3 regions of the Staphylococcus sp. HMSC071G07 genome follow, and region 3 is predicted to be linked to each of the others. Evidence: riboswitches for the same ligand, from Rfam matches in the RefSeq annotation. Region 3 holds a riboswitch; each other region holds the start of a gene.

What was found. Region 3 has a riboswitch for thiamine pyrophosphate ahead of HMPREF2802_RS08440 (thiamine phosphate synthase). Riboswitches for the same ligand answer to the same signal wherever they lie in the genome.
Region 1: it holds a riboswitch for thiamine pyrophosphate, as region 3 does, so the genes downstream of both, tenA (thiaminase II) here and HMPREF2802_RS08440 (thiamine phosphate synthase) in region 3, are expected to answer to the same signal.
Region 2: it holds a riboswitch for thiamine pyrophosphate, as region 3 does, so the genes downstream of both, thiC (phosphomethylpyrimidine synthase ThiC) here and HMPREF2802_RS08440 (thiamine phosphate synthase) in region 3, are expected to answer to the same signal.

The regions. Positions count from the first base shown of each region.
Region 1 is NZ_KV804785.1:23,553-27,832, reverse strand. Features, by position in the region: gene HMPREF2802_RS11025 (acyltransferase family protein) at 145-1,938, shown strand; TPP riboswitch at 2,019-2,118, shown strand; gene tenA (thiaminase II) at 2,190-2,879, shown strand; gene thiD (bifunctional hydroxymethylpyrimidine kinase/phosphomethylpyrimidine kinase) at 2,872-3,693, shown strand; gene thiM (hydroxyethylthiazole kinase) at 3,686-4,280, shown strand, end outside.
Region 2 is NZ_KV804768.1:636,593-640,872, reverse strand. Features, by position in the region: gene thiC (phosphomethylpyrimidine synthase ThiC) at 1-1,672, opposite strand, end outside; TPP riboswitch at 2,023-2,125, opposite strand; gene HMPREF2802_RS07470 (amidohydrolase family protein) at 2,386-3,459, shown strand; gene HMPREF2802_RS11850 (DUF6440 family protein) at 3,555-3,719, opposite strand; gene HMPREF2802_RS07465 (hypothetical protein) at 4,015-4,215, opposite strand; gene HMPREF2802_RS12160 (hypothetical protein) at 4,243-4,280, opposite strand, start outside.
Region 3 is NZ_KV804778.1:19,423-23,702, reverse strand. Features, by position in the region: gene HMPREF2802_RS08460 (ThiF family adenylyltransferase) at 1-262, opposite strand, end outside; gene HMPREF2802_RS08455 (thiazole synthase) at 262-1,029, opposite strand; gene thiS (sulfur carrier protein ThiS) at 1,031-1,231, opposite strand; gene thiO (glycine oxidase ThiO) at 1,215-2,333, opposite strand; gene HMPREF2802_RS08440 (thiamine phosphate synthase) at 2,326-2,910, opposite strand; TPP riboswitch at 2,984-3,093, opposite strand; gene xylB (xylulokinase) at 3,184-4,280, opposite strand, start outside.

The DNA.
Region 1 (4,280 bases), on a different contig from region 3:
ACTAGGGGGCATCACACGTCCTAATTCGGTAAATAACTTACACAAATTCGCACGAACCACCACTACGCACATAAAGATTTCCGATTTCCATTGAACTCCAGCACTACCGACTCGATATACATAATAAGAAGGAAAGATGACAGCATGAATACAAATCATGAAATGAAACGTACGCATAAATTGTATAAACCTAAATATATGCCAGGTCTTGATGGCTTTAGGGCTGTCGCTGTACTAGCCATCATTATTTATCATCTCAATAGTCAATGGCTGACGGGTGGCTTTCTCGGTGTAGACACGTTCTTCGTCATATCGGGATATCTGATTACCTCGTTGCTCGTCTCAGAGTATTATCTCAATCAAGGTATTAATCTTGGACAATTCTGGTTACGACGCTTTAAGAGGTTGATACCTGCACTATTCTTCCTTATCGTGATTACGCTCATTTATATATTGATATTTGAACCGAGTATTATCACTGAAACGAAGAAAGATGTCTTAGCTGCGTTGTTCTACGTGTCGAACTGGTGGTATATCTTCCAACATTTAGATTACTTTGATCAGTTCAAGATAGCGCCGTTTAAGCATTTATGGTCCTTAGCGATTGAAGAACAATATTATGTTTTCTATCCAATCATTCTTTATTTATTGTTAAAGTTGAATAATAAGAAACTCGTCATGTCAATGCTCTTCATTATCTCTTTAGTGTCGATGTTGACGATGGCGATATTGTTCCATCTTCATCACGATATTTCGCGCGTTTACTTCGGTACGGATACGCGTCTTCAAACGTTGCTATTAGGTTCGCTTTTAGCTTTTTTATGGCCGCCTTTTAGTCTCAAGAAAGATATTTCCAAAGGTCTAAAGTCGAGCATTGATATCATAGGTTTAGTCAGCACAGTGGTTCTGCTCGTGCTCTTCGTCGTGGTAAAATATGAGAGTAGTTGGCTTTATCACGGCGGATTCTACGCGATTTCACTACTCACGTTGTTGGTCATTGCGAGTGCAGTGCATCCTTCAGGTAACTTTGCGAAAGTGATGGGTAATCCACTCTTTGTCTATATTGGTAAAAGGTCTTACAGCCTCTACTTGTGGCATTTCCTAGTCATCGTATTTACGCACAAGCATTTTGTAGCCGGACAAATCCCATGGTATGCCTATATGATTGATATCGCGCTCATGTTAGCGATGACAGAACTATCTTATCATTGTATAGAGAATCCGATTCGCCGCAAAGGTTGGAAGGCTTTCTCTATTAATCCAATTAAAATCAAACGCTTCGGACGTGGGCTTATTTTACTCGTCTTCGTAGCTTCGATTGCCTTACTCTATACTGGACGTTTCGACTCACTTGCTTCTAAACACCACGAGAAGAAACAAACATCATTTAGCAGTAACAAGAAAAAGCTGCATCAACATCAACCAACGACAGGTCCGAAGATTAATAAAGATACGAAGAAACTCGATTTGAAGAAGATTGAACCATTGTTAATTGGTGATTCCGTAATGGTGGATATCGGTCAAGTCTTCCAAGATAAAGTACCGAAAGCAGTGATCGACGGTAAAGTAGGGCGTCAACTCATTGAAGCGAAACCACTCGTCCAAGGTTCGTATAGTAACTATAATTCACCGAAACAAGACGTTGTTCTTGAACTCGGTACGAACGGCGACTTTACGAAAGAACAACTCGATGAGCTCATCGGCACTTTGAAAGATGCGAATATTTATCTAGTGACCACACGTGTGCCTAGAGATTATCAGAACCATGTAAACAGCGAGATTCACGCCGCTGAGAAACGGTATAAAAATGTACATGTGGTCGACTGGTATGCGAAATCTGCGAACCATACGGAATATTTCGCATATGATGGTAGTCAAGCTTTAGCTCAAGCGATTATCGACAAATTGACTGAAGTGCATAAACAAGAACAACAATAAGATAATAGTTCATATTGAAATTGCAACGCATTCTTTTGCACCACAAGGCTAAATCTGTTATGTTTAAATCAAATAAATCATTAAACTACTAGGGGAGCTAGTAAGCTGAGATGACGGTATGTCAGACCCTTATAACCTGAATTGGTTAGTACCAACGTAGGAAAGTAGTATTTTAGCCTTAATATCAATATGTTTCTGTCTAAAACTACATTCCTACGTTGGAATGTAGTTTTTTATTAGGAGGCATAATGATGAAGTTTTCCGAAGAATTGAAAGAAGCATCACAACCTATTATCGAGGACATTTACAACGATCCTTTTATCCAAGATATGTTACACGGCAAATTGCCTAATGAAGCGGTTTATTTCTATCTCAAAGCTGACGCATCTTACTTACGTGAGTTTGCGAATATCTATGCATTACTCATACCTAAAGTGCCAAGTCTCGACGAAGTGAAATTCCTCGTTGAACAGATTCAATTTATCGTGGATGGCGAAGTTGAAGCGCATGAAATCTTAGCGGATTACGTGAACAAACCTTACGAAGAGATTGTGACTGAAAAGGTTTGGCCACCGAGCGGCGATCACTACATCAAACATATGTATTACAATGCTTATGCGAAAGAGAACGCAGCCCATACGATAGCAGCGATGGCACCATGTCCATACGTTTATCAAGTCATTGCGAAGAGAGCGCTTAATGACAATGCACTCAATCGTGATTCTGTATTAGCGAAATGGTTTGAGTTCTACAGTACAGAAATGGATGACTTAGTCGATGTGATGGATAAATTAATGGATCAATTAACTGCCGATATGGATGACAAAGAACGTCAAGAAGTGAAAGAAAGTTTCTTACAAAGTACAATTCACGAACGCAATTTCTTCGGTATGTCTTACAACCAAGAAGCGTGGAACTATGGAGGTCAAACGCATGAATAAGCCTAAGATTGCTTTAACGATAGCAGGTACAGATCCTACAGGCGGCGCAGGAGTCATGGCAGATTTGAAATCTTTCCATTCTTGTAGCGTATACGGAATGGCGGCGATTACGAGTATCGTCGCTCAGAACACAATGGGGGTTCAACATATTCATAACCTCGAGCTGGACTGGCTTCAAGAACAGTTAGATAGCGTTTTTGACGATGAGCTTCCACATGCAATCAAGACAGGGATGATTGCGTCAGAAGATATGATGAAATTAATTCGTCAATATTTAGAGCGTTATCCTGATATTCCTTACGTGATTGATCCTGTGATGTTGGCTAAAAGTGGCGACTCATTAATGGATGATCAAGCGAAAGGCAATTTACAGAACATTTTACTACCACTCGCAGATGTAGCGACACCGAACTTACCTGAAGCGGAAGAAATCGTGGGGATGAAGATTGAATCTGAAGATGATGTCTACAAAGCGGGACACATCTTTATAGATGAAATTGGCAGTAAGGGTGTCGTAATCAAAGGTGGACATGCGACAAGTCGTACGCATGCGAAAGACTATTTATTCACTCGCGATGATGTCTACACGTTTGAATCACCGCGTTATAATACGAAACATACACACGGCACAGGTTGTACTTTCTCAGCAGTGATTGCTGCAGAACTTGCAAAGGGGCGTACGATATACGAAGCTGTGAAGAAAGCGAAAGACTTTATTGCCTTGAGCATTAAGTATACGCCAGAAATTGGGCAAGGACGCGGCCCAGTAAATCATTTCGCGTACATGAAGAAAGAAGGCTTAGATGATGAGTAAGTTAGATCAATTACGAGAGAATAATCCATTAACTGTGTGCTACACGAATGATGTGGTGAAGAACTTTACAGCAAATGGATTATTGAGTATAGGTGCGAGTCCTGCTATGAGTGAGGCGCCAGAAGAATCAGATGCTTTCGCTCAAGTGGCAGGCGCTTTGTTAATTAACATTGGAACAGTAACGCAAGCGCGCGGTGAGGACATGTTAGCGATTGCTCACACCGCGCAATCGAAAGACTGTCCGATTGTCTTTGATCCCGTTGCAGTAGGGGCTTCGAAGTTTCGTAAGTCCTATTGCAGCAAATTCTTGAAAGTGGTTCGTCCAACAGTCATTAAAGGAAACGCTTCAGAAATTCTGACGCTTCTTGATTCTGACACGACGATGAAAGGAACAGATAGCGCAGATGATTTAGATGCTGTGGATATCGCTAAGAAAGCATACGACAAATTCCACACAGCGATTTTGATCACAGGTGAGAAAGATGTAGTGGTTCAAGAGGGGCGTTGTTTCGAGTTAGCGAATGGTTCGCCATTACTCGCGAAAGTGACAGGTGCAGGTTGCTTGCTCGGCGCGGTCATCGCAAGTT
Region 2 (4,280 bases), on a different contig from region 3:
TCTCTTGATGTTCTTCTCTAATATTATGTGAAATCTTCATTGAACAGAATTTAGGTCCACACATACTGCAGAAGTGTGCCACTTTAGCAGCTTCAGCAGGTAAAGTTTGGTCGTGGTATTCTCTAGCTTTTTCAGGATCTAATGAAAGATTAAATTGGTCGATCCATCTGAACTCAAAGCGCGCTTTACTAATCGCATGGTCGCGCTCTTCAGCATTTTTAAGCCCCTTAGCTAAATCAGCCGCATGTGCCGCAATCTTGTAGGTAACAACACCTTCACGCACATCGTCTTTATTCGGCAAACCGAGGTGCTCTTTCGGCGTCACGTAGCATAACATCGCAGTACCATGGCTCGCGATGTTCGCAGCACCAATCGCTGAAGTGATGTGGTCATACGCTGGAGCGATATCTGTCGTTAGCGGGCCTAAAGTGTAGAACGGCGCCTCTTTACAGTAGAAGTCTGCTAAATCTTGGTTCTCCTTAATCTTATGCATTGGAATGTGACCTGGACCTTCAATCATCACTTGCACACCATGGTCCCAAGCGATATCTGTCAGTTCACCTAATGTCTTAAGCTCCGCAATTTGACTCTCGTCATTCGCGTCATAAATCGAACCTGGTCTCAAGCCATCTCCTAGGGACACTGCGATATCGTATTGAGCGAGGATGTCGCATATTTCACTAAAATGCTCGTATAAGAAGCTTTCTTCGTGATGCGCTAAACACCATTGCGCCATGATTGAACCACCACGAGAGACAATACCTGTGAGACGATCGACTGTCATCGGTACGTATTGCAGGCGGACACCCGCGTGGATAGTAAAGTAATCTACGCCTTGTTCAGCTTGTTCGATGAGCGTGTCGCGATAGACTTCCCATGTTAAATCTTCAGCGACACCATCGACTTTTTCTAATGCCTGATAGATAGGTACAGTGCCTACTGGGACAGGTGAGTTGCGTAAAAGATATTCGCGCGTCGCATGAATATTCTTACCTGTAGAAAGATCCATGATCGTATCAGCGCCCCAGTGAATCGCCCACACTAATTTCTCAATCTCTGCTTCGATAGATGAAGAGACAGCAGAGTTTCCGATATTCGCATTAATCTTCACTTGGAAGTTCTTACCGATAATCATCGGTTCAGATTCAGGGTGATTGACGTTATTTGGGATGATTGCACGTCCACGAGCGATTTCTTCACGAACGAACTCCGGTTCGACGTCTTCACGGCAAGCGATAAACTTCATTTCTTTCGTGATGATGCCTTGTTGGGCATAGTACATTTGAGTAACAGGTTTGTCGCTACTAGACTTTCTAGGGTCATACTCAAATGGATGTTCAACTAACTTCTTATGTCCTGCTTTTTTAAAGCCGTTATCAATCGACTGTACACGGCGACCGGTATACGTTTGCGTATCTTGTCGATCTTCAATCCATTGTTCACGCGTCTTAGGGATACCTTTGAAGACGTCGACTTCGTAATCTTTAGAGTGATAAGGTCCTGCAGTATCGTAGACATAGAGTGGTTCATTTGTGCGCGTTTCATTCTCAAAGACTGTTTCTGAGAGGTTTATTTTTCTAAAAGGCACCTTGATATCGCTATCCATACCTTGTCTAAATACGCGTTCACTCGCGGGAAATGCTTTCTGAAGTTCAATATTTTCTTGTTTCATGAAATTAAAGTCCTCCTCCATTAAATTGCGCTAGGAGGGCTTAAGTGGAGAGGTTCAAGAGAAGCGGTTAAGAGAAATCAACTGATAGGCAGGTGAATTGTGGCAGTTAAGAATATAATCAATTTGATTTCTATAATTAAGTAGTAAATATTAAAAAAGCACATCCTTAAGAAGGAATGCGCAAAGAACGACATATAGAGACGTCTCGTGTGTAAGCCATTATCTATTCTGCAAGTGCTTAATAATGATAAATCTCGCACTAATCACGCGTTATCCATATGAAATCCCACGTGGATTGACTTACAAAACGATAGAGTAGAGCAACTAAGCCCTTGTATATTCACTACTCTTCGTACGTTCATTTGCTTCCCTACGCTAGTATTATCTAGTTCAGGTCCAAAGGGTTGAGGAATCCTCCTCTTTCAGCACTTTAAAGCACCCCTAGCAATGTAATATGAAATTACATTTATATCATAGCAATAATTAACAGAAGTTACAAACTTATATTGAATGAATAACTTTACATACTTTTGTAAGTAGCTTTATAAAAAGTAAAAACAATAATACATTAACTTATGAGCGTCTCTTAGAAACATATATTTTCTTCTGATTTAATCTGTATTTTATATTGGAGAGTAAGTGCGTTTACTATTGTTCAAGTAGTAAAATATAATAGTAGAAACTAATACATTATCCCGAAAGAAGGTTTTACCATGTCTCCACAAATAGTAGATATTCATCATCATATTATCCCTCAAATTTATAAACATGCATTGAAGAAGATTGGCGTAACGACAGCAGGTGGTTATCCTATTAAAGATTGGGAGCCTGAAGATAGTCTACGAATGATGGACGAGTTAGGTATTGATGTCGGTGTGACTTCAATTTCAGAGCCAGCGACACTTCCTTTTAAGAAAAAGAAAGCAGCGAAAGTCGCACGTCAAGTCAATGAATACCAAGCTGAACTCAAGGCGAAGTATCCTGGGCGTTTCAAAAGTTTCGCTTTACTCCCTATGCCGCATGTCAAAGAGTCTATCGCGGAAGTGAAATATGCGCTTGAAGAATTAAATTTAGATGGCGTTGGTTTATTGTCTAACTATGGCGATGCGTATTTAGGTGATGATCAGTTCGATTCAGTGATGGCTGAGATTAACCGTCATCAAGGTATCGTCTTTGTACATCCAAGTTCAACGTCAGATAAAGTTGCGAAACCGCAATATGTCTTTGCAGATTTCCTCGAAGAATTTACGTTTAATACGACACGCGCAGCAACGAACCTTGTACTCAGTGGCACGATGGAACGTTATGATCAGTTGAAGTTTATTCTCGCGCATGCAGGTGGAACGTTACCGTATCTGAAATGGCGTATTCATGAGGCGTTAGAGACACAACGCTATATTATGGAAGATCCGAAATCGCGTTTACAGCCGATGATGGGGAGTAAGAAGAAAGATTTAGTGAAGACGGTTATCAAACACCCTGTGAAATATGCGAAGATGTTTAAGCAGTATAAACATGGTCTTGATGACTGGAATACGTTAAACTCAACCGTTTCGGAATACTTTAGTCGATTCTATTACGATACAGCGCTTTCGACAGGGGATGCGACCTTTGCAAGCTTAAAAGAAACGACAGATGTGTCACATGTGCTCTTCGGTTCAGATGCGCATTATGCGCCAGATTCTTGGATAGATAAAATGCAGCAAGATATAAGTCGTACAAATTACTTCACTGAAGAAGAAAAAGAAAGTATATTTAACCGAAATAGCAAACAACTATTCTCATAAAAAAGAAGCTGGATTCCGTTAGTGTTCCCCATGTTAAACGACGTATATTTATACTTAAATCTAACGATAGGGGTAAACGAAATCCAGCTCTTAAATTATTCAGGGTATCGGTCTGATTTACTAATGTTCCCATTCTCATCAAGTAGAGGAGTGAGACCACCACCTGTTGAAACCCAACTTGCTAAATACTGATTTCCAGTCACTTTGTCGGTTAGTATATAAGTTCTAACATTCTTATCACTCGAAGCTTTCTCCGTCACGAAACGGTCTTCATCTTTATCCTTACCAAAAATAGTATTACCTCACTTTCTAAATAATGATTCATACTTTCCATATTGCCTTTCGTCATTCTTTTTATAATCAAAGCATGTAGTATTATTAATACCAGACTAAAGTATGCTAGTAAATGGTGATAGCCAACTAGAGCTACTATAAATATAAGAATTGTTATAAGTGATAAAACATTGCGTCGCGGCCCGCAAATTCGCCTAACCCCCGTATACATATAGAAAAACTGCGCTCTTATTACAGCGCAGTTTTAACAATCACAAATCCTTATTCAATATGGTCTCTATCATCCTCGTGCGTAAAGTTCTTCTTATAATTAACGTAGACTTTAAACAGTTGTAGAAGAACCAAGATTAACGCGAAGAAGGCTAAGACGGAATGATGACCGACTAAAGCCATGATGAGCATGATAATTGCCACAATCAACGTAACAATTGTCGCTAAAGGTGATAGCATACTGTTATCCATTACCTTCAACTCCTTTCGTTAGCGTTCTTAATCTTCTCTGGATCTTTGGCGATATTGAACATAAT
Region 3 (4,280 bases):
ATTTGTGTTTCAACGCTTCCACTTTAGGCAACATTTCAGCTACATCCTGCTCATCATATACAGCTTGTCGATGTAAGTTGGACGTTTCCACAATATCCATATCAGCAATGGTCAGTTGTCCTACCCCCATGCGCACAAGCATTTCAGCCGTATGACTTCCTAAAGCACCCGCGCCAATAATCAGAACATGGAGCGCTTCTAGTTGAGATTGTCCTTGTTCACCGAATGGACTAAAGCGCGCTTGTCGTGCATAGCGTGTCATTATAAATAGCCTAATCCTTCAGTTGGGCTAGAAGCTTGCGCAGTATATTTCACAGGAATGCGACCAGCTTCGTATCCTAGACGGCCTGCATGAATGCCTAGTTTCATTGCTTCAGCCATTTTAACTGGATCTTTCGCACTAGAAATTGCAGTATTTAACAAGATACCGTCAGCACCTAGTTCCATCGCTTGAGCCACATCTTTCGGAGAGCCGATACCTGCGTCCACGATGACCGGCACATTAGCTTGCTCGATAATATAACGCAAGTTTAACTGGTTGTTGATACCGCGTCCTGTACCAATTGGTGAAGCGAGTGGCATCACTGCATGTACACCTAACTCTTCGAGACGTTTCGCTAGCACGAGGTCATTTGAAATGTATGGGCAAACTGTGTACCCTTTGTCTAACAACACTTTACATGCTTCGTATGTCTCAAATGGATCAGGTAGCAACGTTTCGTCGTCCCCTATCACTTCTACCTTGATCATGTCACACACACCTGCATGGTTCGCAATTTCGGCTATGCGAATCGCTTCTTTAGCTGTCTTAGCTCCTGCTGTGTTTGGAAAAGTAGTGAATTGACTCATATCCACATTCGCTAATGGATTCGGTAAAGACTTGTCGTATAAATTCATACGACGTACTGCGAATGTGAGTACTTCTGTTTCAGACGCTTCGATCGCTTTCGTTTGTGTCTCTTCATCTTCAAACTTTCCTGTTCCTAAAAATAATCTTGATTTGAACTCGAAATTTCCAATTTTAAACATATTAACCGCCTCCTACGACTTCTAACAATTCTAATTTATCCGCTTCTTTCACGATGGCTTGCTCATATTGATCTCGCTTGAGCAAATCTTCGTTGTGCTCAACAATGACGCGCTTCTCATCTAACTCAAGCTGTTGAATCACATCATGTACGGACAATTCACTATCGAAAGTGAACGTATCGCCATTAATCACACACTTCATTTAATTCACCTCTTACATATGCAAAGTCATTTAAGGCGCCAGGTTTCTGACCGTCAACGAGCCATTCTGTCATCAGTTCCCCGATAACAGGTGATAACAGAATACCGTTACGGTAATGTCCGGTGATGACGAACAGACCTTCTTCAATTTCGTCCATAATCGGCTGTTCACCACGTGTATATGGACGGACACCTGACCAGTGCTTTAATACTTTACTGTTACGCAAACCAGGTATCTTGGCACATGCTTCGTCAAATAGCCATTTTTTACCTGCTTCAGAAACACCGACTGAATAATCGTCTCTCAAGCTCGTCGCCCCAATGAGAAACCGCGATTTATTCTTCGGTACTATATAACAGCCATTCGTCATAAAGACCGTTGTTTCAAGTTTGAGGTCAGGATTCTCAACGAGCAGCACCTCACCTTTCACACCTGTAACTTGTCGTTTCAACGCCTCATCTTCAAGTAAATCTGCACTCCAAGCGCCACCTGCAACGATGACTTGTTCGGCCGTTAAACTTTCGCGATCCGTGTGCACCACATAACCTGAAGATGTATGTTCAATCGCTTGCGCCTCAGTCTGGTACCAGCGATGTACATTGCGCTTATTCAATGACTTGAGCAATGCTTTCGTATACTTATTCGCATTGATTTGATGGTCGTCCGGAATGAGCGTAGCGGCTAACCCAGTGACATCAATCTCACCATTTGTATGGCGCTTTAATGCTTCACGATTTAAATCACGAACGAGCGGATTATACTTGCTTAAGAATTGTGATTGGGCTTCGACAAAGTCGTTGTCTTCAGACTGCGCTGCTAATTTGATAAGCCCAGTTTGTTTAAACTCGATATCGATACCGACCTCTTCTTTGAGGCGCTCACTCAACCCTTCAAAGCGTTTCTGCGATTCTCTCGCTAATTCGTATAGCGGGCTATAATACGTGAACTCATTCTGCGCACCTAACATGCCGCCTGCTTTATACGATGCATGCTTACCTGGTACATCGCGATCCAACACCGCAACGTTCAATTGTTTCGCACTCAACTCTCGTGCGATAGACATTCCCATGACTCCAGATCCTATGATGATGACATCATACATAATCGGACCATTCCTTTCTCAACGCCTTCATCTCTGACGTCGTGACATTTTCAAATAGCGAAATAGCTGCGATACCTGCAAATCCTTTCGGCAATTGTGAAATATTCGTGAGCGTAATTCCTCCCAACGCGACCACTGGTATGGGCTGAGCGACTGCCTCTTTTATTTCTTCGACTGTCCTCGGCGCTAACCCTGGCTTAGACTTTGTAGGAAAAATGTGTCCATACAACACAAAGTCAAGGTCTAAATTTGCTGCCCTTTGGATTGTGGCTGCCGAATGCGTAGACTGACTAACGCGAATATTAGGGTGTGTGTCGACAAATGATTCTAGTTCTTCAGCACTTTCTTTAAAATGAATCGCACTTAAGTGTTGGCGTTCCAATAGCTGAATGTCATTGTGCGCAATCAATTTATCCTTTGGAAAGCCTTGTCGTACTATCTGTTCAATCCATTGTTCGAGTTGATCCATCGGCATAGGCGTACGTAGTATTAGACCGTCGATGTCAGTGGCAAGTTCACGATAGTGTTCTAAATCTTGTACTGTTAAGTTTCGATACGGTGTGATTGCAATAAACAAAGTCGTCACCCCAAATAAAAAAGACGTTATTTTTCCGGCTAGAAAAATAACGTCTACGCATCTTGCTTTATCAACTCGTTGAACGCCACTTTCCTACGCCAGTATGAACTGGATCAGGTTCTAGGAATTCTAAAGTCGATACTTTAATCTCAGCCTTTAACAAAAGCACTTCCAGTGGTTCACTACTCATTTCTATTCAGTTCGTAATTCAATTTTTATATTAACGCAAGCCGAGCTATCTTGCAAGCGGATTCAAGAGTGTAATTAGAAACCTTACTGCTTACGCGTTAACTCTAACAGACCTTTTGTAATGTCTTTCGTTTGCGGATAAACTTGTTGATACAAATTGTAAAACTGCTGATAACGTTGGTGACGCTTAGCATCAGGATGATACACTGCACCGTATTCAATAAATTGTTCTACACAATCTTCTAACGATTCAAACCAACCTAAACCGTAAGCCGCAATCATTGCCGCACCCATACTCGGACCTTCCGCGTTACGTAAAATTTTAATATCAGCATTAAAGATATCTGCTTGTAGTTGAAGCCAGAATTCACTTTGTGCACCGCCGCCAATTGCTACGATTTCTGAAATATTTTTACCAGTTTCGCGCAAATAAGCAATTGAATCATAGAGCGAGAAAGTAATACCTTCTAGGACAGCACGTGCTATATCTGCTTCCGTATGCATCCCGCTAAGACCTATGAAACTGCCTCGGATATTCGCGTCACCATGCGGCGTGCGTTCCCCTGATAGATAAGGGGCGAAGAGCAAACCATTGCTACCAGGTTGCGATTGCGCAGCCAAATCTACAATCTCTGAAAAGTCCAAATTAGGAAAGACGATACGTTTCAGCCAACTCAAGCTATCGCCAGCTGCTAACGTGACGCCCATCGCGTACGACATGTGCATCTTCGCGTGCTTAAACATGTGAATATTGTGATACATCGTCTTATCTTTTTCTGTCTCACACGATAAGACAACACCTGACGTACCAATACTGCATAGCGTTTCGTTCGCGTTCATCACACCAGCGCCTACAGCACCACATGCGTTATCTCCTCCACCAGCGAAGACTGCAACATCATCTTCTAAGCCGAGTTCTTGTGCAAGCGATGTCGTGATATGACCCACTTTCGCCGTCGAAGGAACCAACTCAGGGTAAATGTCTTTCATGCCGAAACGTTCGCCTGTTTCTTTCGACCATGCATTCGTTACAGGATCTAAGAGCAACGTACTTGAACCGTCAGAGTATTCCATGTTGATCTGATTTGTAAATTTAAAGCGCACATAATCTTTCGGCAACATAAAGACATGAGCTTGTTCCCAATTCTCAGGTTCGTGCGCTTTTACCCACAATAATTTTG